DNA from 3 places in the Mesorhizobium sp. WSM4829 genome. Region 1 is predicted to be linked to each of the others. Evidence: predicted binding sites of a transcription regulator. Region 1 holds the regulator's gene; each other region holds the start of a gene.
What was found. The regulator PhoB, encoded in region 1, activates phosphate uptake and scavenging genes when phosphate is short. The targets are predictions, from matches to a motif close to TGTCATNNANCTGTCAT.

Region 1 (10,228 bases):
TGTGTCGATCGCAGCATCGACAGATGCAGGTCGATGCGGCTATCGATCCGGTTGAGGGCGTCGTCCGCCGTCGCCTCGAATTTGATGCGCGCCGCTTCCTGCGTGGCGAAATAGGCGAATCCCGCCATTGTCAGGCTGATCAGCGCGACGGCGATGAAAGCGACGATCGGGAAGAACTTCTTCAAGCTGCGGCTGCGACCCATGGTTCCCCATCTTATGGGCAAGTCCCCGTGGCAACACAATGGCGCGGCCAAACCATCATGACGGCTGGCATATCACGTGACAGGTATTTGACGCTTCAGGCGGCGATCTTCAGCGCGCCTGGTCCCGGAATGGCGCCTGGCGGACACTTGCCCAGAATGATCATGCCGAGCACCTCGTCCTGGGTCACGTCGCCGGTGCGCGCCGTGCCAACGACCCGACCATTCTTCATGACGCAGACGCGGTCGGCAAGCTCGAACACATCGTGGATGTCATGGCTGATCAGGAAGATGCCGATGCCGTCGGCCTTGAGCTGCATGACCAGTTCGCCGACCTGCGCCGTTTCCTGCGGTCCCAGCGCCGCCGTCGGCTCATCCATGATCAGGATGCGGGCGTTGAACAGGATGGCGCGCGCGATCGCCACCGACTGCCGCTGGCCGCCCGAAAGCTTGACCACCGGCTCCTTGAATCGCTGGAAGCGGGGATTGAGCCTGCCCATCACCTTGCGCGCCTCGGCCTCCATGGCGCCATCGTCGAGCGTGCCCCAGCCGGTCATCAGCTCGCGGCCGAGGAACAGGTTGGCGGCGGCGTCGACATTGTCGGCGAGCGCCAGCGTCTGGTAGATCGTCTCGATGCCGTATTTCTTGGCGTCGCGCGGATTGGCGATCGAAGCCTCCTCGCCATTGACGAAGATTTGGCCCGAATCGCGCTTGTAGGCGCCGGACAGGATCTTGATCAGCGTCGACTTTCCGGCACCGTTGTGGCCGAGCAGCGCCACGACCTCGCCCGGGAAAAGATCGATCGACGCATCGTCGACGGCGCGAATGCCGCCGAAGGCAATCGAGATGTTGCGCATATCGATCAGTGGCGTGGGAGCAGTCGTGTCAGCCATGATCGTTCCTCTCTATGGTTTTGCCGAACATGATGTTGGACCGAAACGGATGTCCACTTTTCGCTGACGCAGACCTTCGGCTCGGGATCATGCTCAGACCCGCTTGCGGTAGACGGTGTCGAGCCAGACGGCGACAACCAGCACGGCGCCGACGACGACGCTCTGAAGCGGCGAATCGATGCCGAGCAACACCATGCCGGACTGCAGCGACTGCATCAGAAGCGCGCCCAGCATGGCACCGAGCACCGTGCCGGAGCCGCCGGCCAGCGACGTGCCGCCGATGACGGCTGCTGCGATGACCAAGAGCTCGTCCAGCGTGCCCAGCGCATTGGTCGCCGCATTGAGGCGGGCCGAAGCAATTGCCGCGCTGATCGCGGCCAGAACGCCCATGATCATGAACACTTTCATGGTCACCCAGCGCGTGTTGATGCCGGCGAGTTCCGCCGCTTCCGGGTTGCCGCCAATGGCAAAGACGTAGCGGCCGAAACGGGTGCGCCGGGTGATGAAGGTCATGACGATGCCGACTGCGACCGCGATCAGCACCGGTATGGCGATTCCATGGGCGATGAACAGCCCGCCTTCGGGGACGGTGATGCCGGTCCGCTGCGCATATTGGCGAACGATGCCGATCGGCCACGGATAGGAATTGGCGATCCAGACGGCGCCGAGGATGGCGGCGCAGGCGACAACACCAAGCAGGCTCTCCGCCCAGACCGGGCGCAACGGAAACTTGAAGCGCTTGCGCTGCGACCGGCCGTTGAGCAGCATCAAGGCGACGGCCACACAGGCGAGAATGCCGACGATCCAGCTCGCGGTCGCCCCGATCGAGCCACGCGGCCCGCCACCCATGAGCTGGAACGTGGCATCGAGCGGCGCGACGGTGCGCCCGCTCGTCATCAGCCACGCCATGCCGCGCCAGATCAGCAGGCCGCCCAGCGTCACGATGAAGGCCGGGACCTCGAGATAGGCGATGATGAAGCCCTGAAGCGCGCCGATCATGAGGCCGAGCACCACGCCGGCAGCCAGTGCGATGACCCATATCCAGGGATTTCCAAGCTGGAATCCCATGACGCGGATGAGGAATTCTGCCTGCGCAACGCCCATCACCATGCCGATCACGCCTTCGACGGAGCCGACCGAAAGATCGATGTTGCGCATCACGATGACCAGCACCATGCCGGTCGCCATGATCGCGACCGAGGAAGTTTGCACCGACAGGTTCCAGAGATTGCGCGGCGTGAGGAAAAGCCCACCCGACAGGATGTGGATTCCAACCCAGATGATCAGCAGCGCGCCGACCATGCCGAACATGCGTATGTCGAGCTCGGTTGCCTTGAGGAAGCGGCCGAAGGGGCTGAGCTCGGATTCACGCGCCCGATCGGCAGCCGGCGTGTTGGAAGTCGTGTCGGTCATGATGTCCTCCCACCGTTGCCGTCTGCCGCGGATGCCGGAAGCAGCCTAGAAATTACCCGCGAGACGCGGAAAAACAACTCTTTTGAAAAAAAAGCCGCGGCGTGAAGCCGCGGCGTTTCAGGTTTTTTTGGCGAAGGCGGATCAGTTGCAGACCGCGACGGTGCCCGCCGCCACGCCGGCGCAGACCTCTTCCTGCTTGATCCAGCCGGCGTCGATGACGACGTTGAGATTGTCCCTGGTGATGGCAATCGGCGTCAGGAACAGCGACTTGACGACATTGCCGCCCGGCGTGGTGAAATCCTTGACGCCGGCAATGTCTGTCATCGGCTTGCCGTCGGCCAGCTGCGAGGCGATCTCGGCGGCGTTCTTGCCGAGCTCGCGCGCGTCTTTCCACACCGATACGGTCTGTGTGCCGAGCGCGATGCGGTTCAGCGCGGCATGGTCGCCGTCCTGGCCCGAAACCGGGACGGATCCGGCCAGGCCCTGCGCCGTCAGCGCCGCGACGACGCCACCGGCGGTGCCGTCATTGGCGGCAACCACCGCATCGACCTTGTTGTCGTTGGCGGTCAGGAACTGTTCCATGTTCTTCTGGGCGTTGGCGGGAAGCCAGCCGTCCGTATAAGCCTCGCCGACATTCTTGATCTTGCCGCTGTCGATGGCATCCTTGAGCACTTCCATGGAGCCGGCGAACAGGAAATCGGCATTCGGGTCGGCGCCCGAGCCCTTGATGAAGACGTAATTGCCTTCCGGCGCCACCTTGAACACTTCGCGGGCCTGCATGCGGCCGACTTCCTGGTTGTCGAAGGTCAGATAGAACACGTCCTTGTTCTCGATCAGCCGGTCATAGCCGACGACCGGAATGCCTTCGTCCAGCGCCTTCTGCACCGCCGGACCGATGGCCGAGGCATCCTGCGCAAGGATGATCAGCGCGTTGGCGCCCTGCGAGATCAGGCTCTCGACGTCGGTCAGCTGCTTGCCGGGATTGGACTGTGCGTCAGCGGAAATATATTTGTCGCCGGCGGCCTCGATCGCCGCCTTCATGGCGGCTTCGTCGGTCTTCCAACGCTCTTCCTGGAAGTTCGACCACGAGACGCCAATGACCTTGTCCTTGGCCTGAGCGGCCGACGCGAGCGTCAGCGACATGGCGACCCCCGCCAGAATGGCGGCTGCGAATCTCTTCATGATATTCCTCCCTGCGCCGCGTAGGGCGCGACCAACTGGCCCGAAGGCCGGCACAAAGGCTCTATTTTTTCGAGCCTCGAAAAAATACTGGTCCAACGCCGAAGCACTGTCAACACCAATTCTGAGGGATTTTGACGTCCTGTCGGGGCTTTTTTTCGAGCCTCGGAATAAATAATGACAGCCCCTTCTGCTTCTGCCAGTATTTGTCGCACATTACCGACGGCTTCCGATTCATGAGCGGCCGCGGCGATGAGGAGGAAACAAAAATGTCGGTGGGAATCCGTCATGACGATCTGCGCCGGCGCAACCGGGCGATGGTGATTTCGGCCGTGCGCCGGGCAGGCCAGCCGTCGCGGACCGAGATCGCCGCGACCACCGGCCTCAGCCATTCGACCATATCGGCGATCTCTGCCGACCTGATCCAGGAAGGCATCCTGGCCGAGAGCAAGGCGAGCGAGACGGTTTCGCTGAAACGCGGCCGGCCGCAGGTCGGCCTCAGCCTCAATCCGCAAGCCGCTGCGGTGTTGGCCGTCGTGTTGTCGCTGAATTTCCTGTCGGTCGCCGTCATCGATTATGCCGGACAAGTGGTCGCCGAGGACCAGCGCCGGCTGGACACGCTGACCATGTCGCGCGACGCGCTGATCGGCGAATGTGTCGCCATCGTCCGGCGCCGGCTCGAAGATCCCGACCTCGATGTCCAAAGCGTCGCCCGCATCGCGCTGGCGATCCAGGGCATCACCGATTCCCACGCGCGCGCCATGTTGTGGTCGCCGATCACGCCGCAGACGAACATCGCCTTCGCCGACATTCTGGAACGCGAGTTCGGCATCCCGGCCATCATGGAGAACGACTGCAACATGATGGCCGTGGCGCTGCGCTGGCGCCACCCGGATCGCTACCGCGATGACTTCATCGCCATCCTGCTCTCGCACGGCATCGGCATGGGGCTGGTGCTGAAGGGCGAGCTGTTCACCGGCACCCACTCCTCAGGCGGCGAATTCGGCCACATGATCCATCGGCCGGGTGGCGCGCTTTGCCGCTGCGGGCGGCGCGGTTGCGTCGAGGCTTATGCCGGCAACTACGCCATCTGGCGCAACGCAAGGCTGTTGAGCGAGAACGCCGAGCCGGTCGCCGATGTCAGCGACGCCGAGATGCGGGCACTGGCGGCCCGGGCGCGCGAGACGGACGGACCGGAGCGCGAAGCCTACCGCAAGGCCGGCGAGGCGCTCGGCTTCGGGCTCGGCAGCCTGTTTGCGCTGATCGATCCGGCGCCGGTGGCCATGGTCGGCGCCAGCGCTACCGCCTTCGACCTGATCGAGCCGGCGCTGCGCGAGGCCATCGCCCAGACCGCCGGCGGCCAGCATTCGGGTTCGATTTCCTTCGACACCGAGCCGAACGAGCTGCCGCTGATCCGCGAAGGCTGCGCCATGCGGGCGCTAAGCTTCGTCGACCAGGAGATTTTCGCGCCGAGCATCCAGGCACGAGCCGGCTCGGTCGGAAAGAACGTGGCTTGAAGGATTCCCGGGTCGCGACTTGGGGTGTGTTGAGATTCAGGTCAGGCCGAGTCGAGAATGGTGGGTTCCGAGATCCGGAGCGGAGCGTACTTTGGGGTACGCCGGAAGCGCAGGTATCAGCTAGTCTTCCCTGATCGCATAGCCGGCGCCGCGGATGGTGCGGATGACATCGGGCATGCGACCATTGTTGACCGCCTTGCGCAACCGGCCGACATGGACGTCCACCGTGCGCTCGTCGATGTAGATCGTCTCGCCCCAGACATTGTCGAGCAACTGGCTGCGCGAGAAGACCCGGCCCGGGTGCCGCATCATGAATTCGAGCAGCCGGAATTCGGTCGGCCCGAGCCGGATCTCGCTCTTCTTGCGATAGACCCGGTGCGATTCACGATCGAGCATGATGTCGCCGACCTTGAGCACGCTGGACAGCACTTCCGGCTTGGCGCGGCGCAGCAGCGCCTTGACCCTGGCCATGAATTCCGGTGTCGAGAACGGCTTGACCAGATAGTCGTCGGCTCCGGTCGAAAGGCCGCGCACCCGGTCGCTCTCCTCGCCGCGCGCGGTCAGCATGATGATCGGCAGCCGCTCGGTTTCGGGGCGCACCCGAAGGCGCCGGCAAAGCTCGATGCCGGAAACCGCCGGCACCATCCAGTCGAGCACCAAAAGATCGGGCACGTTTTCCTGCAGCCGGATTTCGGCCTCGTCGCCGCGCGTCACCACCTCGACCTGATAGCCTTCGGATTCAAGATTGTAACGGAGAAGGACGCCCAGCGGCTCTTCATCCTCCACCACCATGATGCGCGGCGCGATCATCGGCCGGTCACTCCTGTCATGTCGCTGGCGCCGACATCGTCGTTTCGTCGAGCTTCGGGCGATCCGCCGGCAATTGCTGCCCGGTCACGACAAAATAGGCGTTTTCGGCGATGTTGGTGACGTGATCGCCGATACGCTCGAGATTCTTGGCGCAGAACAGAAGGTGCGTGCAGGCGGTGATGTTGCGCGGATCCTCCATCATGTAGGTCAGGAGCTCGCGAAAAACCGCCGTGTATTTCACGTCGATCTTCTGGTCGTCGGCGCGCAGTTCCTTCAACGCGCCGGCATCGCGCGACACATAGTGCTCGACCACGCCGCGCAGCTGCACAAGAACGAGATCCGCCATCGCATCGATACCGTGCGACAGATTCCGCGGCGTCGCGCTCTGCCCGACTGCGCTAACCCGCTTAGCTATGTTCTTGGCCAGATCGCCGATGCGCTCGAGATCGCCCGCCATGCGGATTGCGCCAACCACGGCGCGCAGATCCTGCGCCATCGGCTGCCGCTTGGCGATCAGCGTGATGGCGCTGTCGTCGAGCTCGCGCTGCCGCGCATCCATGATGGCGTCGTCCGAGACGACGCGCTGCGCCATCGCATTGTCCGACGCAAGCAACGCGCGGATCGAGGCTGCGACCATCGCGGCGGCGAGCTCGTCCATGTCGCGGATCAGCCGGTCGATGTGCTCCAGTTCCTCGTCGAAAGATGCGACGGTGTGTTCACCCATGGTGCTGTCCTCGTGTTCGAAATTCGCCGGACCGCTCAGCCGAACCGGCCGGTGATGTAGTCCTGGGTGCGCTTGTCGTCGGGGTTGGTGAACATCTTGTCGGTCGCGCCCTCCTCGACTAGGTAGCCGAGATGGAACATCGCCGTGCGTTGCGACACGCGCGCCGCCTGCTGCATCGAATGGGTAACGATGACGATCGTATAGTTCTGGCGCAGTTCGTCGATCAGTTCCTCGACGCGAGCGGTGGCGATTGGATCGAGCGCCGAACAGGGCTCGTCCATCAGGATCACTTCCGGCGACACGGCGATGGCGCGCGCAATGCACAGACGCTGCTGCTGTCCGCCGGACAGACCGGTTCCCGACTCGAGCAGGCGATCCTTGACCTCGTTGAACAGGCCGGCCTTCTTCAGGCTCGATTCGACGATGCCGTCCAACTCGGCCTTGGTCCTGGCCAGGCCGTGAATGCGCGGACCGTAGGCGACGTTTTCGTAGATCGACTTCGGAAACGGGTTCGGCTTCTGGAACACCATGCCGACGCGAGCTCGCAGCTCGACGACATCGATTTTCGGGTCGTAGACATCCTCGCCGTCGAGCGTGATCTTGCCGCTCACCCGCGCGATATCGATGGTGTCGTTCATTCGGTTCAGGCAACGCAGGAACGTCGACTTGCCGCAGCCCGATGGGCCGATCAACGCCGTCACCTGATGCTCGCGGACATCGAGATCGACGTCGAACAGTGCTCGCTTCTCGCCGTAGTGAACGGAGACCTTTTCGCCCTTCATCTTGATCGAAGGGGCGTTGGTTGCGCTGCTCAGTTTCTGCTCGACGCCGGCTTCCGTCATGATGTTCATATCCTCTACTCCTTACCAGCGCCGCTCGAAGCGCCTGCGCAGTATCACCGCGATGGCATTCATGATGACCAAAAACACCAGCAAAATCAAAATCGCCGCCGAAGTCTTCTGCTGGAACCCCGCTTCCGGGAAATCCGCCCACATGAATATCTGCACCGGCAGGATCGTTGCGGGATCGGTGAAGCCGCCGGGAATGTCGACGATGAAGGCGACCATGCCGATCATCAGCAACGGCGCGGTTTCGCCGAGCGCATGCGCCATTCCGAGGATGGTGCCGGTCATGATGCCCGGCATCGCCAGCGGCAGGACGTGATGGAATACGGTCTGGACCTTGGACGCTCCGATGCCAAGCGCCGCCTCGCGGATCGACGGCGGCACGGCACGCAGCGAAGCGCGCGAGGCGATAATGATGATCGGCAGGGTCATCAGCGCCAGCACCATGCCGCCGACCACCGGGGCTGAGCGCGGCATGCCGAAGAAATTCAGGAATACGGCAAGTCCAAGCAGGCCGAAGACGATCGAAGGCACCGCCGCCAGATTGTTGATATTCACTTCGATCATCGTCGTCAGCCGGTTCTTGGGCGCAAATTCCTCAAGATAGATCGCCGCTGAAACGCCGATCGGGAAGGCGATGGCGAGGGTTACGATCATGGTCAGGAACGATCCGACGACCGCGCCCCAGACACCGGCCAATTCCGGCTCGCGGCTTGCGCCGGTGAAGAAGAAGATCGAGTTGAACCGGCTTTCGATCAGGCCGGCGCTCTTCAGCGTGTCGAGCCAGACGATCACCTTGTCCGAAATCTTTCGCGATGCTTCCGGCGTCTCGATGACGCGCAGGAATGCCTGGCCGCTCGCGGCGGGCGCCGTGCTGTCCAGCGCCTCGATCACCGTGCCTTTTGCGATCACCGTGCCGTTGGCCGCAGGCGACAGCGCGGTCAGCTTGACCGTGCCGCCATTAAACGCGACCAGCAGCGACGACGCGCCGCTCGTCAGCGTAAACATGCCGTTTTCGCCCTCGGTCGCACCATGGCCGCGCGCCAGCGCCAGCATGGCATCGTCGCCGAAGGTCAGATCGATGTCGCCGCTGGTTCCCGAAGGCGTGACGCTTGTCGAAATCGCTTCGTCCGAACCGACGTCGGCAAGCAAACCCTTGAGATAGAGGTCAGCAAAATCGTCAAGTGGAACCGCATAGTCCACCGTTCCTCCGAGCATCCCCGGATCAGCCGCAATATCCTTGCGCAGGAACACGCCTGTGCCGGTGGAAATCAGCCCGCGCAGCAGGCGCTTGTCCTGGCGGCTCGTCACATCCGGAAATTTTGCCGTAAGCGCTTCCTGAGCGATGGCGTCGTAGTTCACTTCATCGAGTTTCGCCGGGTCGACCTTGGCCGCTGAAAGATCGATCGGCAGCGTCACATAGTTCTGCCGCAGCGCCGGAATCGCCTGCGTGACGATCGTCGACAGGAGCAGCACAAGGAACAAGCCAGCCAACGCGACAGCTGCGGCGCCGAGCCATTTGAACCATTTTTCCGTGCGGTAGCGGCCCTTCAGCCGCGCCTTCGCGGCATCGTCGGTATGAATGCTGACCGGCCGTCCGACGGCGCCGAATGACGAGATCGCATCAGTCATATTGCTCTCGGTATTTCTGGACGACGCGCAAAGCGACGATGTTGAGGGTAAGCGTGATGCAGAACAGCACCAGGCCGAGTGCGAAGGCTGCCAGCGTCTTGGCGCTGTCGAACTCCTGGTCGCCCACCAGCAGCGTCACGATCTGCACGGTCACGGTGGTGACCGCTTCGAGCGGATTTGCCGTGAGGTTTGCCGCCAGCCCCGCCGCCATGACCACGATCATCGTTTCGCCGATTGCGCGGCTGACGGCAAGCAGCATCGCCGAAACGATGCCCGGAAGGGCAGCGGGAAGGACCACCTTGCGGATGGTTTCCGACTTGGTCGCGCCGAGGCCGGCAGAACCGTCTCTCAGGGATTGCGGAACGGCGTTGATCACATCGTCGGAAAGCGAGGAAACGAAGGGAATGATCATGATACCCATGACCACGCCTGCGGCGAGCGCGGATTCAGATGCGACGTTGAGGCCCAGGCTTTCGCCGATACCGCGGAAGTAGGGCGCAACCGTCAGCGCGGCGAAGAAGCCGTAGACGACGGTCGGAATGCCGGCGAGGATTTCCAGAACCGGCTTTGCGACCGCGCGGACGCTTTTGGAGGCATAATCCGAAAGGTAGATCGCAGCCATCAGCCCGATAGGCGCAGCCACCAGCATGGCGATGAAGGTGATGAGCAACGTGCCGGCAAAGAGCGGCACCATGCCAAAAATGTCCTCGTTGACCGCCCCGGCCTCGGCTCCCGCGCCGGTGAAGGCGCTCTGCGGCGACCAATGCGTGCCGAACAGGAACTTGTAGAACGGCACCTGTTGGAAGAACCGCAGCGACTCGAATATAAGCGACAGGACGATGCCGATCGTCGTCAGGATCGCGACCACCGAACAGGCGATCAAGAATGCGCGAAGAACGCGCTCGACCACGTGGCGCGCCCGGTAGGCCTGTGCGATGCGTGAATAGGCCCAGTAAAATCCGGACGCGGAAAGCACGAGTGCGACGGTCCAGATGATCCAGGTGCTGGTCGCATG
Region 2 (10,228 bases), on a different contig from region 1:
GGCCGCAGAGTTCGGCGCCGATCGGCACGCGGAAGAACAGCTTCGAGGTCGCCCGCGCCTCGCCTTCGGTGTCGACCGCCCACAGGCCATCGGTGCGGCCGGTCGCCTTCGGGCCCTGGCCATCGGTCGAGACCCAGAGCCGGCCGGCCGCATCGATGGCGCAATTGTCCGGCATGCCGAACCAGCCATTGGCGGTCGTTGCGGTCGAGAAGGTAGCGCCGACTTCGGCCACCGAGGGATCGCCGCATTTCAACATGATTTCCCACTTGCCCTTGGTGGCAGTGAAATCGCCACCGTCCTCGACAATCTCGACGATGTGGCCAAAAGCGTTTTCGGCGCGCGGGTTGGCGGCGTCGACCTGCTCCGTTTTGCGCTTCGAATTGTTGGTCAGCATGACGTAGATCTTGCCGGTCGTCGGGTTGGGCTGAATATCCTCGGGGCGGTCCATCTTGGTGGCGCCGAGAAGATCGGCGGCAAGCCTTGTCCCGATCAGCACGTCGGCCTGGCCGGCAAAGCCGTTCTCCGCGGTCAACGGACCCTGGCCGTGAACGAGCGGCAGCCATTCCAGGGTACCGTCCTCGGCGAATTTGGCGACGTAGAGCGTGCCGTCGTCGAGAAGATCCATGTTGGCGGCGCGGTCCTCGGCGTTGAACTTGCCGGCCGTGACGAATTTGTAGACATAGTCGAAACGCTCGTCGTCGCCTTGGTAGAACACCACACGGCCATCCTTGGCGACGATCGATTCAGCGCCCTCATGCTTGAAACGGCCCATGGCAGTGCGCTTCCGCGGCACCGAGGTCGGATCGTTGACGTCGACCTCAACGACCCAGCCGAAGCGATTCGGTTCGTTCGGCTCCTTGCCGATGTCGAAGCGGTCGTAATGCGCAGCCCATTCGTAGGAGCCGTCGGGAATCCCCAGGCGCTTGTAGTTGGCGGCTTCCTTGTGGCCTTCCTGCAGCTCGCCCGAGAAATAGCCGTGTATGTTTTCCTCGGCCATGATGTAGGTGCCCCAGGGCGTGACACCGCCGGCACAATTGTTGATGCTGCCGAAGACCTTGGTGCCGGTCGGATCGGCGCTGGTCTTGACCCGGTCGTGGCCGGCGACGGGGCCGGACAGCGCCATCTCGGTGTTGGCGGTGATGCGGCGATTGAGCTTGCCGTCGCGCACCACCTGCCATTTGCCTGACACCTTGCGAATTTCGACGATGGTGCCGCCATGCGCGGCTATCTCGATATCGACCTGTTCCTTGCTCAACGGGGCCTGCTTGGCCTCGCCATCGACGATGGTGACAAGGCCCGGGAACATCAGATGCGGATTGGTGTACTCATGGTTGACCACCAGCAGGCCATGCTCGGCCGAGCCGTCGATCGGGATAAAGCCGACATAGTCGTTGTTGTAGCCAAACTGCCTTTCCTGGGCCTGCGCCGACTGTTTTGTCGGATCGAAGTCCGGCGAATCGGCAAACAGCGGATCGCCCCAGCGCAACAGCACGTCGGCGTCGTAACCGGCGGCGACATGGTGCTTGTCGTCGACGCCTGCCTCGACCTCGTCGAAACTGAAGACCGAGCCGCCGCCGGCGCGGGCATCGTCGGCGAGGATCAGCGCGAGCGGGCTGACGGTGGCGGCGATGGCGGTTGCCGCGAGCGATCCCTGCAGAAAACCACGGCGCGAGAATCGCGCGGCGATGATTTCGCCCATCGTCTGGTTGTCGGTGGGATTGGTTCCTGGCCCATCGTTTTCCTCGAGCAGGCTGGTGCGGAAATGGGCGTCGGGGCGATGTTCAGTCATGGGGGCGTGCCTCTGGCTCTTTGGGATGGCTGGAGCGTGTTGCTTGACTGACCGCGTATCGCCAGCAGATCACAGTTTGATGACGTTGCCGACCAATTTCCAACCCGATTTCATGTCTTTGAGTCAGGCCGCTTGACCGCGACCGACGCTTCCGAAACAAGATCTGCGGCAGGCGCGCAAGCACTGCGTCGGGAGGAACAAAAAAGTGAGTTTCTGGGGACTGGGGCAGCTCGGCATTTCGACAGTGATCTTCCTGCTGGCGGCGACGGCGGCCAAGCAATGGGGGCTGGCGCCGAGCCTCGGCAAGATCGTTCTGACTCTGGCGCTCTATTCAGCGGGCAATCTGATCATGCTGAGGCTGATCCGTGAATTCGGCATGTCGGTGTCGTTCAGCCTGTCGGCGGTGATCCAACTGGTGTCGGTGAACGTGGTGGCACTGGTGTTCTTCGGCGAGCGCGTCAATTCGTTGCAGGCGACCGGCATCGTGCTCGCCGTCGCAGCGGTGGCGCTGATCACGCTCGGACCCTATCTGCAAAAACTGTAGTTGCGCATGACCCCGAAAATCGGAAACGATTTCGGAAAGGGTCATGCGCGAAATCAAAGTGCTACAGCGTCCTTTGCGTCCAAAAGGACGCGCGGCGCTGTAGGACGATTGGCCCGATGAAGAATACCGCACACAAGCTGCTCAACTGGATCGAATTCCCGGTGCTGTTGGCCGGACTGGTCATCGCCGGCGGACTGTGGGGGTTCGAGGAGCTGATGGAGGTGGCGCGGGACACCACGCCGCACGCCTTCGACACGGAAATCATGCTCGCCTTCCGTGAAGCGGGACAGCCCGACAATCCGATCGGACCGCCATGGCTGGAAGGGGCGATGCGCGACATTACCAGCCTCGGCAGCGCCATCGTGCTCGGGCTGATCACAGTGGCGGTGATTGTCTATCTGCTGCTGATCCACAAGCCGGGAGCAGCGTTTCTGGTCTTCGTCGCGGTGGCGGGCGGGCAGGCCCTGTCGAGCACGCTGAAGCTCGGAATCGATCGGCCGCGCCCCGACCTGGTCTCGCATCTCGCCGACGTGGCGACGCTTTCGTTTCCAAGCGGCCATGCGATGCTGTCGGCGGTGACATATTTGACGCTGGGCAGCATGGCGTCGCGTTTCCTGCCTGGGCGAACGACCAAGATCTACGTGCTGGCACTTGCCGTGCTGACAACACTGCTGGTCGGCATCAGCCGCGTCTATCTCGGCGTTCATTGGCCATCGGACGTGCTGGCCGGCTGGTGCGCCGGCTTCGCCTGGGCGATGCTGTGCTGGCTGGTAGCATGGGCGTTCCAGCGATGGCACGGACAGACCGCCGGCGTCTGAACCGCCCGTTCCGAACGACGTTGCGCCTAATCTCCTCGACGTTGCGGCGGCTGGGACGTGCTGCTCCAGCAGGTGCACAGGCCCGCCGGGATGCAACCGGCCGTGTGCATGTCTGACATATGCATGATGATTGTTGAACCATCACAATGATGGTATTATACATGGGAATGCAGACTCAGACGGGGGTTTTTTAGCCGATGATCACTGCCGCGCAGATGCGCGCCGCAAGGGCGCTGGCCGGCGTCGATCAGAAGACGCTCGCCGAGCGCGCCGGGGTTTCGCTTCCAACCATTCAGCGCATGGAAGCGAGCGATGGCGTGGTCAGGGGCGTGGTCGATACTCTGATGAAGGTCATCCAGGCCCTCGACCAGGCCGGCGTGGAGCTGATCGGCGAGAACCAGGCCAGCGAGCGCGGCGGCAGGGGGGTGCGCCTCAAGCCGGTCGTGCCGCAGAACCCGCCAGGCTGAGCCGAAATAGAGTCGCGACGGCGACCGCCGACAGTCCTGCCGACGATCCCGCCGCCTGCTTGGTTTTATGCGTTGCCGCTGTGCACTTTTTGGCGGCATGCATCAGGAGCGGAAGGCAGTCCATGCATCGAACCCAGCGGGCAATTCATCAACCGGCGCAGCCGACATTTTCCGAACTGTTCACGCCGAAGCTGGCGACGGTGCTGCGCGAAGGCTACACATCAGAGCACTTCAAGGCCGATGCCATCGCCGGACTGACCGTGGCCATCGTGGCGCTGCCGCTGTCGATGGCGATCGCGATCGCATCGGGCGTGTCTCCGGAGCGCGGGCTCTACACTTCCATCATTGGCGGTTTCCTCGTCTCGGCGCTGGGCGGCAGCCGTTTCCAGATCGGCGGGCCGGCGGGCGCCTTTATCGTGCTGATGGCGGCAACCGTGGCACGGGTCGGCGTCGACGGGTTGCTGCTGGCGACGATGATGGCCGGCGTTTTGCTGCTCGTCATCGGCTACCTCAGGCTTGGCACCTACATCAAATTCATTCCTTATCCGGTGACCGTCGGCTTCACCGCCGGCATCGCCATCATCATCTTCTCCGGCCAGATCGTCGAGCTGTTCGGGCTGAAACTCGCCGGCAAAGAACCTGGACCGCTGGTGCCGAAGCTGATGGCGATCGGCGAGGCGGCCGGCACGATCAATCTCGCCGCCACCTTCGTCGCTCTGCTGACCATCGTCGCCATTGCCCTGATGAAACGGTGGCGGCCGAAATGGCCCGCCATGCTGATCGCCATCGGTCTGGCGTCGCTTGTCGTGGCGCTGTTTTCTCTGCCTGCCGAAACGATCGGCACGCGCTTCGGCGGTATCCCGCGCAGCCTGCAAATGCCGGCCTTTCCGCCGATCAGCTTCGACAGGATGATCGACGTCCTGCCGGACGCCCTAGCCTTTGCGCTGCTCGGCGCGATCGAATCGCTGCTGTCGGCGGTGGTCGCCGACGGCATGACAGGAAGGCGGCACCGCTCCAACTGCGAACTCGTGGCGCAAGGCTTCGCCAACATCGCGTCCGCCCTGTTCGGCGGAATCTGCACCACCGGCACCATAGCCCGCACCGCGACCAATGTGCGGGCCGGCGCGCATGGACCGATTTCGGGCATGATCCACTCGGCCCTCCTGCTTGCCCTGATGCTGGTGGCGGCGCCGCTGGCCAGCTACATCCCGCTTGCAGCCCTTGCCGGCGTGCTGGCGGTGGTGTGCTGGAACATGTTCGAGAAGCAGGCCTTTGCCACGCTGCTGCGTGCCTCGCGCGGTGACGCGCTGGTGCTGATGGCGACTTTCCTGATCGTCATCTTCCGTGATCTCACCGAAGGCATCGTCGTCGGCTTCGCGCTGGGCTCGATCCTGTTCATCGACCGCATGGCCAAGAGCATTGCGGTTGAGCCGGATCAGGGACTGGTGCAGGACGATGTCGCCGACAGAACCGGCGCCGCCAGCGCATACGATTCCAGCGAAGCCAGCGATGCCGACACCGTCGTTTACCGGATTTCCGGCGCCTTCTTCTTCGGCGCCGCCTCGACCGTCGCCACGGTGCTGGACCGCATCGCCGACCAGCGCAAGAACTTCATCCTCGACTGCTCGGCCGTGCCATTCTTCGATTCAACGGCGGCCAACGTCATCGAGAGCGCTGCCCACAAGGCGAGGCGCGCCGGCGTGCGCTTCATCATATCAGGCGCTTCGCCGCAGACACGCCGCATGCTGATCAACCACGGCGTCAAACGGCCGCTGGTGACATACGCCGCCTCGATCAGGGACGCGCGAGCGCAGTTGAAGAATGCCGCGCCGGGAGAAGTCTAACCCTCTCCTCATCGTCAGCGATGTCGGACGGACGCAAGCACCGCGTCAGGCAGCGGCGCCGGGCGCGCTGGCGTCTTCGTGCGGCGCGGCGGCCAGATCGGTGCGCGCCTTGCGCGCGAGTTTTTTTGTCGAGCGCCTGGGCCTGTCGCCGAACAGATCGGCTGCCGCCGCAAGACAGGTCTTTTTCAGGCTTTTCTCCGAGCGCTTCAACAGCTTGCTCAGCAGTCGCGTTTCCTGAGGAGAGCCGAGCGGCCGGTCGTGGGCCTCGAGAAGCGTGCGCAAGACGAATACATCATGCAGTTCGCCCAGCTTTTCGCCAAGTTCGTCGACCGCCTTGCGCCGGGCCTTGATCGGCGTCGGCCACAGCCGTCCAAGCAGCGACAGATGCATGCCGTGAGTCTTTGCCGCCTTGCGCAGATCGTGGAAATCGTCGGCATCACCGCGGGAGCCCGCCTTGTCCAGCGCCTTTCTGGCGCGACGCAGAGTGATGCGGGCGCCTTCGGCAAGCACATCGGCGGCCTGTTCGGGCTGGTCGGGCAAGGCTAACGTATCGATGCGGCTGATGCCATCCTCGCAAGCGGCAGTCGCGGCAGCTATCGCGGCGCCAAGGCCAACTCCACCATGCAATTCGTGCTGGCGCGCCACCAGCGTGTCGCGAACGGCATCGAGACCGCCACCGGCGCTTTGCTCGGGAAAGTCTTTTGCCAGCCGGTCGATGGTTTCAACCAGCGCGGTCGCCTCTCGCGGTTCGGCAAGCAGGGCAGCCACCTCTCGGTAGCATTGGTTCTCGGTACTGCAAAATGTTTCGTCTCCGGGACGGACCAGGCGCAGCAAGGCACGCACCTTCTTCAGCCGCCTGCGGCATTTGTGCAGCGCCTGCTCCGGCCTGTCATGCGCCGCGTCCAGATGGACGAGCGCCTTGCCGATCTCCTCAGCGAGGATGCGCCTGACCTCGCCAGTCAACGGCAGGCGCGGATCGATGCGATAGCTCATGCGGCGATCTCCGGAATTCCCTCAAGGGCGAGCGACGCGTTGTAGAACCTGTGCTCGCCGGTGACTTCGCGGCCGAGCCAATCTGGCAGCATTTCGCCCTGCACGTCCTGCGGCGTCTCAAGCTCGGCGACCACCAGACCGCTGAGCATCCCGCCGAAGACATCGACTTCATAGAGATGGCCGCGATGCCTAACATGGTGGCGTGTCTTCTCGATGACACGACCGATGGCGAAGGCCAGCATCTCTTCCGCATCCGCCAGAGGGATCGGATATTCGAATTCGTCGCGTTCGCGGGCCTTGCTGCCGAATTTGAGCGTCAGCTTTGCCGAGGCGCCGTCGCTGATACGCACGCGGACCGAGCGGTCGGGCGCGGCAACGAGATAGAACTGGCGAATGCGGATGTCCGCTTCGACCAGATCCCGCCAGCCATCGCCGGAGACCAGGAACTTGCGCTCGATTTCCTTGACCATGGCTCCACACTAAAGCGCGTGCGGCTGGAGTTGGCAAGGTGGAGATAGGCCTCTATTGACTTAAATCATTCGATTGATTAAACTACGGATCATGAGCAAACCGACAAACGCCGAGATGACGCGCGCGGCTCTTGTTCGCGCAGCGCTAAAACTGTTCGGACGCCAGGGTTTCGACGGCACCTCGACGCGCGAGATCGCGGCTGAGGCCAGGGCCAATATCGGCTCGATCGCCTATCATTTCGGCGGCAAGGAAGGGCTTCGAACCGCAGCGGCCGACTATATCGTCGACACCATCCAGACCATTGCCGGCCAGGCGATCGGCAATCTGCAGGGGCCAAGCGATTCAGAAACGGGCGAACCAGAAACGGGCGACCCCGAAGCGGCGCGGGCACAACTGTTCACCGCGCTCGAGCGGATGGTGGCTTTCATCGTGGCAAGGCCGGAGGCCGGCGAGATCGTGCAGTTCGTCCTGCGTGAGCTGTCGCATCCGACGGCGGCACTCGACCGCATCTATGACGGCGTATTCGAGCCGACGCATCGCCGGCTCTGCCTGATCTGGGAGCGGGCGACGGGCGAGGCGGCCGAAAGCGAGGCAACCCGACTCACCGTGTTCACGCTGATCGGCCAGGTCGTCTATTTCCGCATCGGCCGCGAGGCGGTGATGCGCCGCATGGGCTGGCGCGCGATCGGCGACGCCGAGGCCACCAAGATCGCGGCGGCAGTGACGGATAATCTCGGCGCGATTTTGGCTCGGCGTCACTTAACCGACCGGAAGGATCGTAGATCATGAGTTTCCTCTGTTCTGTGCCGCTCGCCGCCCTGCTTTTCAGCACCTGCGCACCGGCGGCGCCGCTCGCCGTCGGCTATGTCGAGGGCGACTATGTGCTGCTCGCGCCGATCGAGGTGGCGCAGGTCGAGACGATTTCGGTCAAGCGCGGCGATCGCGTCGCGCCGGGCACGCCAGTGGTGACGCTGGAAAGCGCCGACGCAAAAATAGCCGTCGCGCAAGCCGAGGCGGCCCTTGCCCAGGCCCAGGCGCAACTTGCCGACCTGCAGGTCGGCAAGCGGCCGGAAGAGATTGAGGTGCTCAAGGCGCAGGTCGACATGGCCAAGGCGCAAGCCGCCGACGCCAAACGCAGATACACCCGCGCCAGCGATTTGTTCAAACGCGGCACCGGCACCCAGGCCGATTATGATACGGCTTCGGCGTCGCTGGAAACTGCCAACGCGCAGCTCGGCCAGGCGGAAGCCAATCTCGCTGTCGGAGGCCTGCCGGCGCGGCCCGAGACGATCAAGGCCGCCGACAATCAGGTCAGGCAGGCGCAATCGGCGCTGGAGCAGGCGCGCTGGCGGCTGTCGAAGCGTGTGCTGGCGGCGCCTTCGCCCGGCCGCATCAACGATGTGATCCGCTATCCCGGCGACACCGCCGGGCCGACCGCGCCGGTCATTTCGATTCTGCCGGACGGCGCGGTGAAGCTCAGCGTCTATGTGCCGGAAAGCGCGTTCTCGTCGGTGGAAGTCGGCACGCTGCTCAACGTCCATTGCGACGGCTGCGGGCCGGACGTGAAGGCTCGCGTCAGCTACGTGTCGCCGGACCCGGAATTCACGCCGCCGGTGATCTACTCGCTCGAGACCCGGCAGAAGCTGGTCTATCTGGTCGAGGCGCGGCCGGAGGGCGACGCCGGCGCGCTGCAACCGGGGCAGATCGTTGATGTCGAACTGGCGGATATCGGCAAATGAACGTCATCGACGTCCATGGCCTGGTCAAGCGTTTTGGTGACAAGACCGTCGTCGACCATGTGACGATGACGGTGGCCGAGGGCGAGATCGTCGGCTTCCTCGGCCCCAACGGCTCTGGCAAGACGACGACCATCCGCATCATGTGCGGCCTGCTGACGCCGGATGAGGGCGAAGGCACGGTGCTCGGCTTCGACATCCGCACCGACAGTCTGAGGATCAAGCGCGAAGTCGGCTATATGACCCAGAAATTCTCGTTCTACGAGGATTTGACCATCGCCGAAAACCTGGAATTCGTAGCGCGGCTCTATGGGTTGAAGCCGCTCAACGAGCATGTCACCAGGACGCTGGAGGATCTTGGCCTCACCTCGCGCAAGGACCAGTTGGCCGGCACGCTGTCCGGTGGCTGGAAGCAGCGGCTGGCGCTGGCCGCCTGCATCATGCACAAGCCCAGATTGCTGCTGCTCGACGAGCCGACGGCGGGCGTCGATCCGAAGGCGCGGCGTGAATTCTGGGACGAGATCCATCGGCTGGCCAGCGGCGGGCTGACCGTGCTGGTCTCCACCCACTATATGGACGAGGCCGAGCGCTGCCATCGCATCGGCTACATCTCCTACGGCAGGATGCTGGCCACCGGCACGGTCGACGAGGTGGTCAGGAATGCCGGGCTGACGACCTTCGTTGTGCAGGGTCCGCGCCTCGACCAGGTCGCTGCCGCACTCAGCGGCCGGTCGGGTGTCGACCAGGTGGCGCCGTTTGGTGCGACGCTGCATGTCGTCGGTTCCGACAAGACGGCGCTTCAGGCAGCCCTCGCCGATGTCGAGAAAGACCACAAGGGCGTCACGGTGACGCCGGGCGAGACCAGCCTGGAGGATGTGTTCATCCAGTTCATGTCCGGCTCGAAGGACAATATGGGATGAAAAACGGGATAAACAGCGTCTTTTCCTTCGCCAGGCTCGGCGCGCTGCTGATCAAGGAGTTCATCCAGATGCGGCGCGACCGCATCACCTTCGCCATGATGCTGGGCGTGCCGCTGATGCAGCTGGTGCTGTTTGGCTATGCCATCAACAACGATCCAAAGAGCCTGCCGGCCGCCCTGGTGGCGATGAGCAGCGATCCCTATACGCGAGCCATGGTTTCGGCGCTGCAGACCACCGGCTACTACCGCTTCGACCATGTCGCGCAAAATGCCGCCGAGGCGGAATTCCTGATGGCGCGTGGCGACGTCGCCTTCGTCGTCACCATTCCCGCCGACTTTGCCCGTCGAGTCGAGCGCGGCGACCAGCCGCAAATCCTGATCGAGGCTGATGCGACCGACCCGGCAGTCGCCAGCGGCGCCATTTCGACACTCGGCACCGTTGCCAACCAGGCGCTGCTCAGGGCGCGCGGCATGCAGGAGACGGCCGCCGAAGCTGCCCGAGGCCAGCTCGAAGTCGTTGTGCACCGACGCTACAATCCGGAAGGCATCTCGCAATACAACATCGTGCCCGGCCTGCTCGGCGTCATCCTGCAGATGACGATGGTGATGATGACCTCGATCGCGCTGACGCGCGAGACCGAGCGCGG
Region 3 (10,228 bases), on a different contig from region 1:
CGTCGAAACCCGGCCTCAACGCCTCGCCGGTCGTCGAGCTCAGGCAATACACGCTGAAACCTGGCCGGCGCGACACGCTGATCGGCATCTTCGACGGTCACCTCATCGAGGGTCAGGAAGCGGCAGACATGACCATCATCGGTCAGTTTCGCGATCTCGACCGGCCCGACATGTTCATCTGGCTGCGCGGCTTCGAGGGTATGGAAGCGCGGAAAAATGCACTGACCGCGTTCTATGAGGGGCCCGTCTGGGCGGCCTGGCGCGACGCCGCCAACGCCACGATGATCTCCTCCGACGACGTGCTGTTGCTGAAACCGGCATGGCCAGGCGCCGGCTTCGATCTGTCTGGATCGCGACGAGCAGCCTTGGATGGTTACGAAAAACCAAGCGGAGACAATCGCTTGTCGGATATTGTTGTCATCAAGATTCATCATCTGCGGCACGGCGCCGAAGCCGACTTCGCCAGCCGCTTCAAAACCGACGCGATTGCCGTGTTGGCGGCACTTGGCGCGCGGCCGCTTGCTGCGTTTGTCTCCGAACATGCCGAAAACAGCTTTCCCCGCCTGCCGGTGCGATCAGGCGCAAACGTCTTCATCAGCGTCGCCGCCTTCGACAGCGCGGACGCCCACGAAAGCGTTGAAGCCGCGCTTGCCGCGGCGCCGGCCTGGCAGGCATTGCAGTCGGGCCTGGCCAGACCGACGGAAACACTGCGCCTATCTCCAACCTCACGATCGCTGATTGGTCGGTGAGAGAGGCGCTTCTTCAACCGATTTGCATCCTTGTCGCTCGCAATCTTCGCTTGAAGCCATTTGTGCAACGCGATACGCCGGTGCCGAATTCGACAGACCGGAGAGACATGTGAGCGCGCCAGAGACCAGAACCGAAACCGACACGTTCGGTCCCATCGAGGTCGCCGCCGATCGTTACTGGGGCGCGCAGGCGCAGCGTTCGCTGGGCAATTTCAAAATCGGCTGGGAAAAGCAGCCGGCGTCGATCGTTCGCGCGCTCGGCATCGTCAAGCAGGCGGCGGCCGAAACCAATATGGAGCTGAAGCGGCTCGACCCGGCCATCGGCAAGGCGATCGTCGAAGCCTCTCAGGAAGTCATCGACGGCAAGCTGAACGATCATTTCCCGCTGGTCGTCTGGCAGACCGGCTCGGGCACGCAATCCAACATGAACGCCAACGAGGTGATCTCCAACCGGGCGATCGAACTGCTGGGCGGTGTCATGGGGTCGAAGAAACCGGTGCATCCCAACGACCACGTCAATATGAGCCAGTCGTCGAACGATACCTATCCGACGGCCATGCACATCGCCTGCGCCGAGCGCATCGTGCACGATTTGTTGCCGGCGCTCAGGCATTTGCACGCCGCGCTGGAGGCCAAGACCAAAGCATTCGCCCACATCGTCAAGATCGGCCGCACCCACACGCAGGACGCGACGCCCCTCACCCTTGGCCAGGAATTTTCGGGCTATGCCGCGCAGGTCGCCTCCTCGATCAAACGCATCGAGATGACGCTGCCCGGCCTGCAGGAACTGGCGCAAGGCGGCACGGCCGTCGGCACCGGCCTCAACGCGCCGGTCGGCTTTGCCGAGAGAGTGGCGGATCGCATCGCCGCGATCACCGGCATCGCCTTCGTCACCGCGCCAAACAAGTTCGAGGCGCTGGCGGCGCATGATTCGATGGTGTTCTCGCATGGCGCCATCAACGCCTGCGCCGGCGCCCTGTTCAAGATTGCCAACGACATTCGTCTGCTCGGCTCCGGCCCGCGCTCCGGCCTTGGTGAACTGTCGCTGCCGGAAAACGAGCCGGGTTCGTCGATCATGCCGGGCAAGGTCAATCCCACCCAGTGCGAGGCGATGACCCAGGTCTGCATCCAGGTGTTCGGCAACAATGCGGCCGTGACCTTCGCCGGCAGCCAGGGCCATTTCGAGCTCAACGTCTACAACCCGCTGATGGCCTACAATTTCCTGCAGTCGGTGCAACTGCTCGCCGACGCCTCCATCTCGTTCACCGACAATTGCGTCGTCGGCATCGAGGCGCGGGAAGACAATATCAAGGCCGCCCTCGACCGTTCGCTGATGCTGGTGACAGCACTGGCGCCGACCATCGGCTACGACAACGCCGCCAAGATCGCCAAGACCGCTCACAAGAACGGCACAACCTTGCGTGAGGAAGCGCTTGCCACCGGGCTGGTCAGCGAAGCCGACTACGACCGCCTGGTTCGGCCAGAGGAGATGACGCATCCGGGATGATCTTGCGCTGATCGCAAAAACTTTACTGCGGTGAACAATCTGTAACCAAATCTGCATCTTTGGTGAACAGTCGCCCTGCTCTATGTGGGTGGGCACCACAACCCCTCCCGGAGAGAGCCCATCATGTCCACCAACACGTCCGTTGCCGGTTCCGGCACCGTTTCCAACGCCGCTTCCAACGCCTCAGGCAGCATCCTGCTCGGCCGTATCCTGCTTTCGGTCATCTTCGTGCTTTCCGGTTTCGGCAAGCTCACTGCGATCGCCGGCACCGCCGGTTACTTCGGCAGCATGGGTCTGCCGATGCCGACCGTGACGGCGATTGTCGTCGGTCTGCTCGAGCTGCTCGGCGGCCTCGCCATCCTCATCGGCTTTCAGACCCGGATCACCGCCTGGGTGCTGGCAATCTTCACCGTCGCCACGGGATTGGTCGCCCACACCGGCTGGGCCGATCAGATGCAGATGATCAGCTTCATGAAGAACCTGGCGATTGCCGGCGGCTTCCTCGTGCTGGCTTCCTCGGGCGCCGGCGCCTATTCGGTCGACGCCAAGCGCGGCTGAAGCGGTCCAGGAACTTGCAGCAGGGGCGCGGAATTTTCCGCGTCCCTTTTTCGTTGTCGGTTTATGCCCGTCGATCAGCCGGTCGGACTTTCTGCTAGGATGAGGTGTCGGGGTGAAGCCAACCGCCGCCGACGTCGGAGGTGACCAATGCCGCGCGATGCGCTGCTTCTGCTTTCGCGGCTGCTGCTCGCCGCTCTATTCGTTCCGTCCGGCTTTCACGCACTTACCGACATTGCCGGCACATCGGGCTATTTTTCCAGCCTTGGCCTGCCGCTGCCGACGCTCGCAGCCTGGGCGACGGGGCTGTTCGAGCTGATCGCCGGACTGCTCATCCTCGTCGGCCTCAAGACGCCGATCGTGGCGCTCCTGCTTGCCGCTTTCTGCATCGCGGCAGGCTTCATCGGCCACTATGGCCAAGGCGGCGACGATCCGACGCTGACCTTCATGCATTCGCAGATGCTGATGAAGGACATCGCGCTATCGGGCGGTTTTCTGGCGCTGGCAATGGCAGGCGCCGGCGCCTACTCGATCGACGGGCGGATGCTTCGGATCGGCGCTGAAACGACTTGAACGACACAAGCTGCCGGACTGAGCCGAATTACTTGACCGAGCCGAATTACTTGACTGGGCCAGACTACTTGGCTGGCATAGTGGGGCCGCCCTCGACCGCCAGCACCAGCCGGCGATTGGTGACCCTCGCCAGTTGCGCCAGTCGCCCGGCCGGCCGTTCGCCGTAAAGGTCGGCCAGCGACGCCGGCAGCACCAGCGCCAGCGCGCCATTGCCGCGCCTCTGCCATTTCAACCGCGGCATGACGCCCGGCATTGCCGCCGTCAGCAGGTAGACGACGCGCATCACCGCGGCCAGCACACGGGCGCGCTCGATATAGCGCGGCGTTGCCAGCGCCTTGATTTCCGGCGCGATCGATTCGTTGAAGACGCCATCATGACGGTAGGCGTTGGCCAGCGCCAGGAAGGCGCGGCCGGGATGGTCGACGCCGATGAAGGAGGCGTGGGCAATGATGTTGAGCGATTGCTTGCCGCGATATTCGGGATGCGCGCGCCAGCCGATGTCGGCAAGCAGGCAGGCGGCCCGGCGGTAGCGCGCCTCGTCGACCGTCTCCTCGATGCCGAAGGCGGCGAAGGTCTTGCCCGTCCACTCGACAAGCTCTTGCGCGTGGGTGACCGAGCGCGAACGCAGCCGGGCGAGTTCCTCCGAGGCCGAGATCAGCGGATCCGCCTTCTGCTCGGCTTTGTCGAGCAGCGAATAGAGAAAGCCCTCGCGCACGCCTAACGCCGAGACGATGATCTTTGACGGCTGCATCGCCGTCATGATCTCCTGCAGCACGATGGCGCCATAAGGCAGCAGCGAGCGGCGGTTCTTCGAGACTCCCTCGATACCCCTTATCTTCTCGATCTCGCCCTTGGCGACCTGCTTGAGGAAGTTCGCAGCGCTGTCGATGCCGATCTCGTAATGATGCATGACGCTCAGCGGATAGCTGGTCATTTCCATGTACAGCCGAGCGAGGTTTCGCCAGGTGCCGCCGACGGCATAGAACGGCCTGCCCTGCCCGCCTTTCAGCAGCCTTGCCTTCGCGAGCTCGTCGCGCGCTATCTTTGCCGCCTGGGCCAGTGAGTTTTTGGCCATGTCCTGCAGGCGCAGGCCGCCCAGCGGCAGCGTGATGCCGTCGCCGATTGCCTCGCCATCGACGTCGACCAGCTCGAGGCTGCCGCCGCCGAGGTCGCCGGCGATGCCGTTGGCCGGGTGGAAGCCGGAAATGACGCCAAGCGCGGAATAGTGGGCTTCCTGGCGCCCGCTCAGCACCTGGACCTCGGTCTTGAGCACATCTTCGGCGCGGTGGATGAAATCGGGGCCGTTGACCGCCTCGCGGGCGGCGGCGGTCGCCAGCACATACATATGCTCGGCGCCGGCCTGCTCGGACAGCGCGCGGAAACGCCGAAACTCCTCCATCGAACGGGTCACCGCCTCGGGATCGAGCCTTCCGGTCGAGACGATGCCGCGACCGAGGCCGGCCAGCATCTTTTCGTTGAACAGCGTGGTCGGCGAGCGCGCCAGCCCCTCATAGACGACAAGCCGGATCGAGTTCGACCCGATGTCGATGATGGACAGCGGTCGGCGGTCCTGAAGCCGGCCCTGGGACGTTGAAATCATCAGCCGGTCGCTGCGGCGTTTTTCTTGCGGCGCTTGAACTGCGCGATGCGCTTGGGCGCATGCGATTTCAGCGCATCGCCGCGTCCGGAGAGGCTCGGATTGGTCATGAAATATTCCTGCGCGTTGAACGGTTCCTCGCCCTCCTCGAGCGTGGCGCGCCGGGAGGTTCCGTCAGCCAATACGTCGAAACTTTGCTGGTTGTCCATGATGTTGCCCAGCATGATCTGGCCGAGGACTTGTTCATGCACCGTTGGATTGGTGATCGGCACCATGGTTTCGACGCGACGGTCGAGATTGCGCGGCATCAAATCGGCCGATGAGATGTAGACGATCGCCCCGTCCGACGGCAGTCCATGGCCGTTGCCGAAACAATAGATGCGGCTGTGTTCGAGGAAGCGGCCGACGATCGACTTGACCCTTATGTTTTCCGACAGGCCCGGCACCTGGGGCCTCAGGCAGCAGATGCCGCGCACGACGAGATCGATCTCGACGCCGGCGCGGCTGGCGTCATAGAGCGCGTCGATGATGATCGGGTCGACCAGCGAATTCATCTTCATCCAGATGCGGGCCGGCCTGCCCTCCAGCGCATGGCCAATCTCGTCCGAAATGTGCTTGAGGATGCGCTTGCGCAGCGTGAACGGCGAGATGGCCAGCCGCATCTCCTCGGTCGGCTCGGCGTAGCCGGTGATAAAATTGAACAGCTGGGCGACATCGCGGGCGATCGTCGGAGCGGTGGTGAAGAAGGACAAGTCGGTGTAGATGCGCGCGGTGACCGGATGGTAGTTGCCGGTGCCGAGATGCACATAGTTGCGCAGCTTGCCGTCCTCGCGCCGCACCACCAGCGACATTTTCGCGTGGGTCTTCAGTTCGAGGAAGCCGAACACGACCTGAACGCCGGCGCGCTCGAGGTCGCGCGCCCAGCGGATGTTGGCTTCCTCGTCGAATCGCGCCTTGAGCTCGACCAGCGCGGTCACCGACTTGCCGGCCTCCGCCGCGTCGACCAAAGCGCGCACGATCGGGCTGTCGTTCGAGGTGCGATAGAGCGTCTGCTTGATCGCCACCACTTCCGGATCGGCCATCGCCTGGCGCAGGAACTGCACCACCACGTCGAAAGATTCGTAGGGGTGATGAACGATGATGTCCTTCTCGCGGATGGCGGCGAAACAGTCGCCGCCGTGCTCGCGGATGCGTTCGGGAAAGCGCGGATTGTAAGGCTTGAACTTGAGATCGTCGCGGGCGATGGCGACGATCTCGGAAATCTGGCTGAGCGCCAGCGGACCGGTGAGCACGCTGATCCGGCTCGACGAGACGCCAAGCTCGCCGGCGACGAACTCGCGCAGTTCGGCCGGCATCAGCTTGTCGAATTCGATGCGGATGACCGAGCCGCGGCGACGCCGTTTCAGCGCCGTCTCGAACAGGCGCACGAGATCCTCGGACTCCTCCTCGACCTCGATGTCACTGTCGCGGATGATGCGGAACGTACCGGAGCCCTTGACCTCGTAGCCGGGGAACAGCTTGCCGATATAGAGGCCGACCGCCTCTTCCAGCGGAATGAAGCGGACATGATGCTTGCGGTCAGGCAAGCGGATGAAGCGCTTCAGCGCCACCGGCAGACGCAACAGCGCGCTCATCTCCTCGCCATTCCTGCGGTGGCGCAGTTGCAGCGCCATCGAGAAGCCGAGATTGGGAATGAACGGGAACGGATGCGCCGGGTCGATCGACAGCGGTGTGAGCACCGGAAACACCTGCTCCTGGAAATGATCCTCGAGCCAGGTCTTCTCGTCCTTGGTCAGCCCATCGCGGCTGATGCTCTCGATGCCTTCCTTGTCGAGCAGCAGCATCAGAGCGGATAGGCTGTTCTGTTGGTCCTCCTGCAGGCGCTCGACCTCGCGCAGCAATTGTTCCAGCTGTTGTTCGGGGGTGCGGCCGTCCGCGCTCTTCAGCGTGATGCCTTCGCGAACCTGGCCGGCGAGACCGGCGACACGGACCATGAAGAACTCGTCGAGATTGGCGGCCGAAATCGACAGGAAGCGGACCCGCTCGAGCAGCGGATGGTTGGCGTTCAGCGATTCTTCGAGGACGCGGCGGTTGAATTGCAGCCAGGAAAACTCGCGGTTGACGAACCGATCCGGGTTGCCGCCCTCTGGGCTCGCCACCTCGACAGTGGTGAATTCGCTCTGCACCGGCTTTAGTTCGTTCATGGTTCCTGCTCGTTTCGCACCCGCTGGCCACAGCGTCGCGCGTCTTTGCGGACGCGCAAAAGGACGCTCCCGCCACTTAAGCTACGCATGATCCCCAGCAAAACCGAATTAGGTTTCGGGGCCATGCCTTAACCGGCTTAGCTTATCCTGTGACAGGCTTTTACGACAGTTTGATTTCATCGATCTTGCAAAGAGACTGCTTATGATCCAGATGCAATCCAGGTACAGCGCGGCGCGTCCTTTGGACGCGAATCCAGGCTGCAGTGCGGCGCGTCCTTTGGACGCGCCAGGGTCGCGGTAGATTTTGATTTTGCACATGATCCGGGGTCATGCGGCAAATATAGGAGACGACGATGGCAGGCGGTTCCATTCCCCATTTCCAGAACGATGCGGGTTATCCGGCGATCGACATCGGCGTCAAGGAATTCATGTGCACCGGCGCCAACCCGCCTTTCGACCATCCGCATGTGTTTCTCGACATGGGCGACGACAATGAAAAGGTCTGCCCCTATTGCTCGACGCTTTATCGCTATTCGCCAAAGCTGAAGGCGACGGAAACGCAGCCTGCCGGATGCCTCTATATCCACCAGGCCGCCTGACGCGCACACCATCCGATGGACGACACCCGGTCCCGGCAGGTCGTTATCGCCGGAGCCGGCGTCGCCGGACTGACCGCGGCACTGGCGTTTTCCGAGCGCGGCTATCTGGTGCGGCTGTTCGAACAGGCGCCGCGCCTCGAAGCGGCCGGCGCCGGCATCCAGCTCTCACCCAACGCGACGCGCATCCTTCGCCAGCTCGGCGTGCTCGACCGGCTGTTGCCGGCGGCGGTGCGGCCGGAGGCGGTCGTGCTCAAGGACGCCGCCACGCTGCATGAGCTGGCGCGGGTGCCGCTTGGCGAAGCGGCCGAAAGGCGCTGGCAGGCGCCTTATCTCGTCGCTCATCGGGCTGATCTGCAAGACGCGCTGATGGCGCGCCTTGCCGAACAGCCGGACATCAGTCTCGTCACCGGCGCGCGCGTCGGCGGCATCGCCACAGGACCGCGCCATGCCACGGCAACAGTCGAGATTGCCGGCAAGACAGTCGAAGCTGGCGGCTTTCTGCTGATCGGCGCCGACGGCGTCTGGTCGGCGATCCGGGCTTTTGGCGGGTTTGCGGCCAAAAGCCGGTTTTCGGGCGAGCTTGCCTGGCGCGCTACGATCAGTGCAGGCAGTGTCGCAGGAGAAGCCCTTGCGGCGGTCGGCGCCGCCAATTGCGTGACCACCTTCCTGCATCCCGGCTTCCACCTCGTCGCCTATCCAGTCAGCAACGGCATGGCGTTCAACCTGGCTGCCTTCACCAGGGGCGAGGTCATCGCCGAGCGCTGGTCGGGCCACGCCGATCCCAATATCCTCGTCGGCGCCATGCGTGGCACGGCGGCAGCGCTGGCCCGGCTTGTCGAGGATGCCGGCCCGTGGTCCGCGTGGCCGATCCATACAGTCGACCAGGCACAGCCATGGACGACCCCCGCCGGCATCGCGCTGATCGGCGATGCGGCGCATGCAATGACGCCGTTCGCGGCGCAGGGGGCGGCGATGGCGATCGAGGATGCAGCAACCCTTGCCGGCTTTGTCGCTGCCGCGCCCGCCGATCCGTGGGGCGCGCTTGCCGCCTGGGAGAAGATGCGCCGCCCGCGCATCGCCAAGGTCGCCCGCCGCGGGGCGGTCAACCGGCTCGCTTGGCATGCAGCGGGGCCGGTGGCCGTCTCGCGCAACCTGTTCCTGAAGTGGCGCTCGCCGGAAAAGCTCGCGGCCGATCTCGACTGGCTCTATGGCTGGCGGCCGCCGGATGGCGATCGGCAATGAAAGCCGGTTGGCGGGACAGCGCCCCTCTCTGTCCGGCAGGACAGAGGGGGGCGCGCCGGAATGAGGCGCTGATTACCCGGAGCATCAATTATAAATCCGCATCGACAGGTCGAGTGAGGCCGGCAGCGGATTCCACCAGCCTGTCCGCAGGCCGGCGATACGCAGAGCCGCCGCTGTCCAGGTGTTGCAGCCAGCCAGCGCATTGAAATGGCCGTTGGCTTCGTAGAAGCGGTCGAACCTGGAATAAGCGGCATTCTCGATCAGGATCGGACCGTTCGGCCCTTGCTGGAAACTCGCCGCGATGAAGTCGAGCAGCGCTGCAAAACGCTGCTCGCTGATGTCGAAGCCGGCGACGTCGGGGTGCGGCTCGACAATGTTGCCGGCGACATCGACATGCATCACCGATGCGTCCAATGTCAGCGCCTTCATCACCGGCGCCGCCTTCAGTTCCGACCAGGTCGGCGTCTCCAGATAGAAGGCGCGGCCTCCCCAGCCGAAGACGATGTAGCGGACCCCAGCCATGTCGGCCGGAATGCCGCCACCGACCAGGAAATGGAAGCGCTTGCGCACGTCGTCATCGACCGGGATGGCGATGTCGGTGTGGATCGGATTTTTCAGCACCACGACGTGCCTGGTGGCGGCGGGATCGGCGGCGGCCGCCGGCAAGAGCGGCCGTGGAATGAATGTGCCCAGAACCACGGCAAGCACGATTGCCACCACCAGAATGGCGAGAAAACGTCCAAGCTTTTTCACGAGGGACGGCCTTTTCACGAGGGACGGCTTTTTCATGAGGGACGGGCTCGCAATCGGGGCGCAATCGCCTGCTGACGGCTCAGACGCAAAAGAGCCCGGCGGGGTTCGGCCGGGCTCTTTTGATTCGCGTGAGAGCAATCAGTGCAGGATTTGCGACAGGAACAGTTTTGTGCGCTCGTGGCGCGGATTGTCGAAGAACTCGGCTGGCGTGTTCTGCTCGACGATCTGGCCCTGGTCCATGAAGATCACCCGGTTGGCGACCTTGCGTGCAAAGCCCATCTCGTGGGTGACGCAGAGCATGGTCATACCCTCTTCGGCGAGGCCAACCATCGTCTCCAGCACTTCCTTGATCATTTCGGGATCGAGCGCCGAGGTCGGCTCGTCGAACAGCATGATGCGCGGATTCATGCACAACGAGCGGGCGATGGCGACGCGCTGCTGCTGGCCGC

Region 2: AC0L17_RS00705 (PhoX family protein) is a predicted target of PhoB. The motif match lies at 1,858-1,874, and genes of this name have one in related genera.
Region 3: AC0L17_RS12815 (RNA degradosome polyphosphate kinase) is a predicted target of PhoB. The motif match lies at 7,348-7,364, and genes of this name have one in related genera.

The regions. Positions count from the first base shown of each region.
Region 1 covers NZ_JBVVQJ010000006.1:157,969-168,196, forward strand. The annotation lists gene AC0L17_RS08405 (CHASE domain-containing protein) at 1-185, opposite strand, end outside; gene AC0L17_RS08410 (ATP-binding cassette domain-containing protein) at 299-1,093, opposite strand; gene AC0L17_RS08415 (sugar ABC transporter permease) at 1,187-2,506, opposite strand; gene xylF (D-xylose ABC transporter substrate-binding protein) at 2,648-3,688, opposite strand; gene AC0L17_RS08425 (ROK family protein) at 3,955-5,202, shown strand; gene phoB (phosphate regulon transcriptional regulator PhoB) at 5,323-6,012, opposite strand; gene phoU (phosphate signaling complex protein PhoU) at 6,029-6,736, opposite strand; gene pstB (phosphate ABC transporter ATP-binding protein PstB) at 6,772-7,587, opposite strand; gene pstA (phosphate ABC transporter permease PstA) at 7,600-9,213, opposite strand; gene pstC (phosphate ABC transporter permease subunit PstC) at 9,206-10,228, opposite strand, start outside.
Region 2 covers NZ_JBVVQJ010000001.1:165,689-175,916, reverse strand. The annotation lists gene AC0L17_RS00705 (PhoX family protein) at 1-1,789, opposite strand, end outside; gene AC0L17_RS00700 (hypothetical protein) at 1,995-2,333, shown strand; gene AC0L17_RS00695 (phosphatase PAP2 family protein) at 2,450-3,151, shown strand; gene AC0L17_RS00690 (helix-turn-helix domain-containing protein) at 3,349-3,618, shown strand; gene AC0L17_RS00685 (SulP family inorganic anion transporter) at 3,741-5,462, shown strand; gene AC0L17_RS00680 (CHAD domain-containing protein) at 5,508-6,455, opposite strand; gene AC0L17_RS00675 (CYTH domain-containing protein) at 6,452-6,925, opposite strand; gene AC0L17_RS00670 (CerR family C-terminal domain-containing protein) at 7,017-7,715, shown strand; gene AC0L17_RS00665 (HlyD family secretion protein) at 7,712-8,665, shown strand; gene AC0L17_RS00660 (ABC transporter ATP-binding protein) at 8,662-9,582, shown strand; gene AC0L17_RS00655 (ABC transporter permease) at 9,591-10,228, shown strand, end outside.
Region 3 covers NZ_JBVVQJ010000010.1:157,529-167,756, reverse strand. The annotation lists gene AC0L17_RS12840 (NIPSNAP family protein) at 1-749, shown strand, start outside; gene fumC (class II fumarate hydratase) at 859-2,256, shown strand; gene AC0L17_RS12830 (DoxX family protein) at 2,380-2,814, shown strand; gene AC0L17_RS12825 (DoxX family protein) at 2,962-3,384, shown strand; gene ppx (exopolyphosphatase) at 3,449-4,984, opposite strand; gene AC0L17_RS12815 (RNA degradosome polyphosphate kinase) at 4,984-7,185, opposite strand; gene AC0L17_RS12810 (zinc-finger domain-containing protein) at 7,539-7,784, shown strand; gene AC0L17_RS12805 (FAD-dependent monooxygenase) at 7,800-9,026, shown strand; gene AC0L17_RS12800 (TIGR02117 family protein) at 9,111-9,779, opposite strand; gene AC0L17_RS12795 (amino acid ABC transporter ATP-binding protein) at 9,918-10,228, opposite strand, start outside.